DNA from 2 places in the Streptomyces sp. NPDC023838 genome. Region 1 is predicted to be linked to the other one. Evidence: riboswitches for the same ligand, from Rfam matches in the RefSeq annotation. Region 1 holds a riboswitch; the other holds the start of a gene.
What was found. Region 1 has a riboswitch for cyclic di-AMP ahead of AB0G17_RS04365 (M23 family metallopeptidase). Riboswitches for the same ligand answer to the same signal wherever they lie in the genome.

Region 1 (3,481 bases):
CCGCCGCGCCCAGGCAGGACCGGACTTCACCGCCCGCGAGCAGGAGCTGCTGCACCACCTGTGGGCGCGCAGGGAGGTGGCCGGGCCCTCGCTGCTGTACGCGGCGGGCGCGGCGGGCCGCATCTGGATCCCGCCCCAGCCGTACCCGTACGGACACCGGGCCGCCCCGTACGGCTACCACCAGGAACCGCCGTACGGCTACAACCAGGCCTCCCCGTACAACCACAACCAGGCCTCCCCGTACAACCACAACCCCTATCTGCGCGGGGGCGGCTGAGAGGACCGCTGCTGCGGCCGCCAACGCCCAGGCCGCCAAGCCCCAGGCCGACGAGACCTGGGCCGCCAAGACCTACGCCGAGGCCGTCTTCAGCTCGCTCAGCTCCGCGTCCGTGAGCTCCAGCTCCGCGACCGCGAGGAGCGCGGGCAGCTGCTCGACCGTACGGGCCGAGGCGATCGGGGCGACCACGGTCGGCTGGGCCGCGAGCCAGGCGAGCGCGACGCTCGCGGGCTCGGCGCCATGGGCCCGGGCGATGCGGTCGAGCGCGGCCAGCACCTTCGTACCCCGGTCGGTTTCCAGGTGCTTGGCGGCGCTCCCGGCCCGCGCGCTGTCCACGTTCTGGCCCGGGCGGTACTTGCCGGTGAGGAACCCGGAGGCGAGCGCGAAATAGGGAACCGCGGCCAGGCCCGAGCGGGCGGCGGTGTCCTGGAGGCGGCCCTCGTAGGTGTCGCGCGAGACCAGGTTGTAGTGCGGCTGGAGGGCGACGTACTTGGTGAGGCCCTCGCGGTCGGAGAAGTCCAGCGAGTCCTGGAGCCGTTCCGGGGAGATGTTGGAGGCGGCTACGGCGCGCACCTTGCCCTCCCGCACCAGCTGGTCGAGGGCGGTGACGATCTCCTCGACCGGGACGGACTCGTCGTCGAAGTGCGTGTAGTACAGGTCGATGTAATCCGTGCCCAGCCGGCGCAGCGACGCCTCGGCGGCGGCCTTGATCGTGGGGGCCGCCAGCCCCTTGAACCGCGGGTGGGCGCCCGCCTTGGTGGCGACGACGACGTCCTCCCGGTTGCCGCGCTCGGCCAGCCACTTGCCGATGATCTCCTCGGACTCGCCGCCCTCGTTGCCGGGGACCCAGGACGAGTACGCGTCGGCGGTGTCCACGAAGTTGCCGCCCGCCGCGGTGTAGGCGTCGAGCACCGCGAACGAGGCGGCCGCGTCGGCGGTCCAGCCGAAGACGTTGCCGCCGAGGGCGAGCGGGAAGACGGAGAGGTCGGAGGAGCCGAGGGGGCGCAAAGAGGTCATGGGGGGTGCAACGGGCGGGCGGGCCACGGCTATTCCGCGCCCCCGCCCGCGTCCCTGCGGCGGACTTACGGGTTGAGGCCCTTCGACTGCAGCCACCCCATCGGGTCGATGCCCGTCCCGCCCGGAGTGTGCACCTCCAGGTGGAGGTGCGGGCCCGTCACGTTGCCGGTGGCGCCGACGCGTCCGATCGTCTCGCCGGTCGTCACCTTCTGGCCCGCGCTGACGGCGATCGACGACTGGTGGCAGTACCAGAGCTCGGAGCCGTCCTCCAGCTCGATGACCGTGCGGTAGCCGTACGAGCCGGACCAGCCCGCCGACTTGACCGTGCCGCCGTGTATCGCCTTGAGCGGGGTGCCGGTCGGGGCGGCGAAGTCGAGGCCGGTGTGGTGGCCGGAGGACCACATCGAGCCGGCCTCGCCGAACGTCGAGGTGATCGTGTACGAGGCGACCGGGAGCGAGTAGCTCTTGGCGAGCTCGGCGAGCCGCTCCTCCTCCGCCTTCTTGGCGGCGGCCTCCTCGGCGGCCTTCTTCTCGGCCGCCGCCTTCTGCTCCGCGGCGCTCTGCGCGGCCTTCGCCTCGGCCGCCGCCTTCTGTGCCGCGGCCTTCTCGGCGGCCGCCTTCGCCTCGGCCTCGGCGTCGTTCTGCTGCTGCTCGGCCTGCTGGAGGATGCGGGCGCGCAGGGCCTCGCCGGCGCCGGTGGCGCCCTGTTCGGCGTCGGCCCGGGAGACGCCGGCCATGGTGAGGGGGGCGCTCGCGACGGCCTGGTCGGCCCGGTCGGCCGGGGAGGGGTCGGCCTTCTCGTCGCCCGCGATGTCGGAGATCAGCGTGCCCACGCCCGGCAGGGACTTGACGTCGGGGAGGTTGTTCGCGACCGAGTCGGGCAGGGATATGGAGACCGGCGGCTTGGTCTGGGCGCTGGCCATGCCGCCCGCGCCGACGGCCGCGATGACGCCGACGCCGAGGACGGTTGAGCTGCGGGCGAGTCCGCCGCGCTGCTTGGCGACGCGGTGTCTGCCGCGTACGGAGCGCACGGACTCCTCGGTGGGGTCCCACTCCTCCCACACCTCGGTGTCACTGGGCGCGGGCCCGTACAGGGAGACGGGGGGAACCGGCGGGGTGCCGAGGGCAGGCTCGTTGGACGCCACGGAGGCGCACTCCTTTCCTTCCTTCTCGCCTACCGGGTTAGCTGACGGGTTCGGAGCAGGAAGGTCTCCTACGGGCACCTTTCGAAGGTGCAAAGGTGCCCGATTCACCCCAAGTTGGTGGTTCCCCGGTTCCCTCGCGGGATTCGGCGCACGCGCGCGGTGCCGCCTATGACGACGGCTGGGACGACCGCGCTGCGTTATCGAACGTTAATAGACAGCGGGACCGGATTCCAAGCTGTTCCCGGTGATCGTTGGGGACAACTGATGGCGGTGTGTCAACTGTTGCGCGCAGGGAGGTTGTTCGACTACGCGCCGTCACGGCACCACGGGCATCGTCCGCCGCCGCTCCGGCTGCCGCTCGCCGGGCCGCCCCACCGCGAGCAGCGCCATGTCGTCGTTCGCACCCCCGCCCGTATGTCTGCGCACGTCGTCGACGAGCGCGTCCAGGACCTGGGCCGGTCCTGGGAAGATGCGGCCGCGCAGCCGCTCGTACGGGTCGTAGAAGACCCCGGGCGGATCGATGGAGCGCGCCTCGGAGAGGCCGTCGGTGTAGAAGAGCAGCGTCGCCCCGGCCGGGAAGGGGTACGCGTCGGCCCGGTCCGGCCACACCCCCAGGTCCGCCATCCCCAGCGGCAGGGCCGGGTCGGTCGGGGCGAGGACGTCCACCGCCCCGTCGGCGTGGAGCAGCAGCGGCTCGGGGTGACCCCGGTTCACCAGGCGTACGGACCCGGCGCCGCGCGGGATCTCGGCGAGCACGGCCGTGGTGAACCCCTCGACGGCGTCCAGACCGTCGCGCCGGGCGCCCTCCCGGGTCAGCGCGCGCTCCAGCCGCCCGGCCACCGCCTCCAGGGTCGTCTCCTGCTCGGCCGCCTCCCGGAACGCCCCGATGACCACGGCCACCGTCTCCACCGCCTCCAGCCCCTTGCCCCGCACGTCCCCGACGACCAGGCGCACCCCGTACGGCGTGTCCTGGACGGCGAAGAGGTCCCCGCCGATGAAAGCGCCGGCCTGGGCCGCCTCGTACCGCGCGGCCACCTGGAGA
Region 2 (3,481 bases), on a different contig from region 1:
ACATCACCTGCGACGTGGAGACGGTGTGCATGGGCCAGGCCGCCTCGGCCGCGGCCGTGCTGCTCGCCGCGGGCGCCCCGGGCAAGCGGCTCGCGCTGCCCGGCGCGCGGATCCTGATCCATCAGCCCGCGATCGCCGAACCGATCCAGGGCCAGCCGTCCGACCTGGAGATCTACGCCGATGAACTCCAGCGCGAGCGCGCGCTGTTGACCGATCTGCTGGCCCGGCACACCGGGCAGTCCACCGAGCGGATCAGCGCCGACATCGAGCGGGACACCATCCTCGACGCCGCCGCCGCGGCCCAGTACGGCCTCGTCGACCACGTCATCACCAGCCGCAAGAACTCGGCCGCCGCGCAAGGGAGGTAGAGCCGTGCTGCCCGAACTGCCGCCGCTGCCCGCGCTGACGCGCGCCGAGGGCGAGTTCGTCGACGCGTATCTGGACGCGCTCGACAAGCTGGGCCGGATCAACCCCGCCCGGCACAACGACACCTACGGCGCGCTGCGGGCCGCGCAGGCGCTCGTCGGACGGGCCGTGGCCCTGCGGGACGCGCTGACGACGATGCATCTGCGCGGCGAGACGGAGCTGCACTCCGAGACGCTGGCGCGGGTGCTGCGGATCCTCGACGGGGAACGCCGGGCGGGCCGCCTCACGATGCCGCCGCCGTCAGCCGCGAGTTGACGCCGCGGCGTCCGCGCACCCGCGCGCTGGTACGAGTGGGCGTCCCACGTTCGGACCATCCGATGGTCCGAACGACGGACCGCAAATGTTGCTCCGAATGCGCAGACACCGACCGGAATGAATCGTTCCGTCGCCGGTACGACGCAGGTCGGACACCCTGTCAGAAGTGTTGAAACATCGATGTCCACCCGAACGGGTCAGTCGTGAGGAGCCTCACAAAACGCCGTTTCGGCTCGGAAATCCGACACTTCGTGAGCCAAGATCCCTTCCGACGACAAGCCCCCGCCACCGCGGCGGGGCGGTCCGGGCGGACGCCGAGTCCTGCCGCCGTACCCGGACGACTGGTCGAACGAGTGGATCGGCAGGAGTGGAGGACCCGATTACGGCGGGCCCACCGGGAGACCGGGAGGCCCTTGGGGTGAAGCCGCGACAGCGGCCGGGCGTCTTCGCCAGTCCGAACCCGACAGGTCATCCTTCGCAGGCGGTTTGACGAAGGGTCGCGCATGTCTGCGCAGAAGAACTACGTTCCGTCCCTGCTGACCCGAGTCGGCGCGGTCTCCGCCCTCACCCTCGCCGCAGTCGGCGGCACGATGCTGGCGCCGGGCGCCAGTGGTGAGGCGAGCGCCGCGACACTCGCGACGAAGGCGCTCAACGTCGCCGCGTCGAAGAAGGGCGCGCCTTACCAGTACGGTGCCAGCGGCCCGTACCGCTTCGACTGCTCGGGGCTCACCCTCTACTCGTTCAAGCAGGCGGGCAAGAAGCTGCCGCGCACCAGCCAGCAGCAGTACAACAGCACCCGCCACATCACGTCGTCCGCGCGCGAGCGCGGGGACCTGGTGTTCTTCCACTCCGGCTCGAACGTCTACCACGTGGGGATCTACGCCGGGGACGGCAAGATATGGCATTCCCCCAAGAGCGGGTCCGTGGTCCGGCTGGAGAAGATCTGGTCGAAGAGCGTCTGGTACGGGCGCGTGCGCTGACGCAGCCGACACGGGCCGGTGAGCGTGGCGGGCCGGGCAACCCGCCCGCCCGCGCTCACCGCGCCCCGTGCTCGCTCACAGGCAAACCACCCGCCAGCCGCGTCCCCAACCTCACTGGGCAATACACCTAGGTCTGCACCGGCGCCGTCCACGGCAGCGCGATCCAGACGGTCTTGCCGCCCTCCGGCGTCGGCGTGACGGAAAGCCGCCCCCCGTACTCGGCGGCGAGCCAGCGGATGATCACCATGCCGCGTCCGTTGTCCTGCTGGACGGCGGCGGGAAGACGTTTCGGCCAGCGGGGGTGGCTGTCCGTGACGCCGATGTGGAGCTGCTCGTCGCGTTCGAGGCGCAGGTCCACGGTGAAGGTGGGCGACTGGCCGAGGGTGTGCTGCACGGCGTTGGTCGCGAGCTCGGAGACGATCAGGCGGATCGTGTCGGCGGTATCGTCGTCCGACGGAAGACCCCACTCGGTGAGTACGCCGGCGACATGCCTGCGGGCGGCGGAGACCGAGGCGGGATCGCTCGGCAGAGTGACGGTTGATTCTTGGTGGTCTGCCATGGCGACGCTGTCCCTTTCCCACCCGGGCCGGCCTGCTGGACGCGCAGCGAGCGGACAAACGCGAGGACGGCCCGGACTTGTGCTTCGCGCCAGAGTGCCACTCATCGTGCCGCCGGATGCGCCGATCCACCAAGATGTGCATATATCTGTCGCTCAAAGCGGTGAACTCTGCGACGAAGGACCGTATTTGGGCGCCACACTTGCCCATCGCCCGCATCCCGGCCGGGTGGAAGGAGACCGACATGTGGCACGGCCCCGCGGTACGCCGCCGCAAACTCGGCGAGGAACTGCGCCGGCTGCGCTGCGCGGCCGCCCTCACGAGCGGCGAAGTCGCCGGGCACCTGGGCTGGCACCAGTCCAAGGTGAGCCGGATCGAGACCGGCCGCAGCGGAGTGAAGCCCGTCGACGTGGCCCTTCTCCTTGAGGTGTACGGGGTTGAGGACCCCGAACTGCGGGCGCTGCTCGAAGCGCTGGCGGGAGCGGCGGACGGGCGCGGCAGCCAGTGGTGGCAGGCCTACCGGGGACTGCTGCCGCCGCAGTACCGGGACTTCATCAGCCTGGAGTCACAGGCGTCGGCGGCGCGCACCCTGGAGACGTCCGTGGTGCCGGGGCTGCTCCAGACTCCCGAGTACGCCCGCGCGGTGACCCGGGCGGCCCTCGGCGGGCTCGACCCGGCGCGGGTGGACTCCCTGGTGGAGGTGCGGCTGGCACGCCAGGAGGTGCTGCGGGCCGATCCGCCGCTGGAGCTGAGCGCGGTGGTCGACGAGGCGGCGCTGCACCGCGAGGTGGGCGGGGCGGCCGCGATGCGGCGGCAGTTGCGCCACCTCCTGGAGGCGGCTCAGCTGCCGCAGGTCCGGTTGCGGGTGCTGCCTTTCAGCAGCGGTGGCCATATCGGCCTCACCGGACCTTTCATTATCTTCTCCTTTCCGCACATTTCCGATCTGGACGTGGTTGTTATCGACCACTTGACGAGTAGCCTCTATCTCGAACGGAGAGAAGACCTTGAGGCGTACAGCGCCGCGTTCCACACGGTCGAGGCGCAGGCCCTCTCGTTCAAGGAATCATTGAATCTCATCGCCGTGATGGCTGACGGCGCGTAAGGGAGGCATGATGCCCGCACCCCCCGTGCATGTACCTTCCAGCACTTCTCTGCACGGTGCGCAATGGCGGCGAAGCAGCCGTAGTACAGGAATGAACAATTGCGTCGAGACCGCATTCCTCGACGCCGGACTGCTCGCCGTCCGCGATTCCAAGCGGACCG

Region 2: linked by a shared signal. The riboswitch ahead of AB0G17_RS15890 (C40 family peptidase) and the one ahead of AB0G17_RS04365 (M23 family metallopeptidase) in region 1 are both predicted to bind cyclic di-AMP.

What each region holds. Positions count from the first base shown of each region.
Region 1 is NZ_JBFAAD010000003.1:21,246-24,726, forward strand. It holds gene AB0G17_RS04355 (PrsW family intramembrane metalloprotease) at 1-277, shown strand, start outside; gene AB0G17_RS04360 (aldo/keto reductase) at 350-1,294, opposite strand; gene AB0G17_RS04365 (M23 family metallopeptidase) at 1,360-2,388, opposite strand; cyclic di-AMP (ydaO/yuaA leader) riboswitch at 2,451-2,598, opposite strand; gene AB0G17_RS04370 (PP2C family protein-serine/threonine phosphatase) at 2,755-3,481, opposite strand, start outside.
Region 2 is NZ_JBFAAD010000011.1:231-3,711, reverse strand. It holds gene AB0G17_RS15900 (ATP-dependent Clp protease proteolytic subunit) at 1-368, shown strand, start outside; gene AB0G17_RS15895 (hypothetical protein) at 373-681, shown strand; cyclic di-AMP (ydaO/yuaA leader) riboswitch at 997-1,181, shown strand; gene AB0G17_RS15890 (C40 family peptidase) at 1,185-1,661, shown strand; gene AB0G17_RS15885 (ATP-binding protein) at 1,789-2,220, opposite strand; gene AB0G17_RS15880 (helix-turn-helix transcriptional regulator) at 2,463-3,320, shown strand; gene AB0G17_RS15875 (DUF397 domain-containing protein) at 3,331-3,481, shown strand, end outside.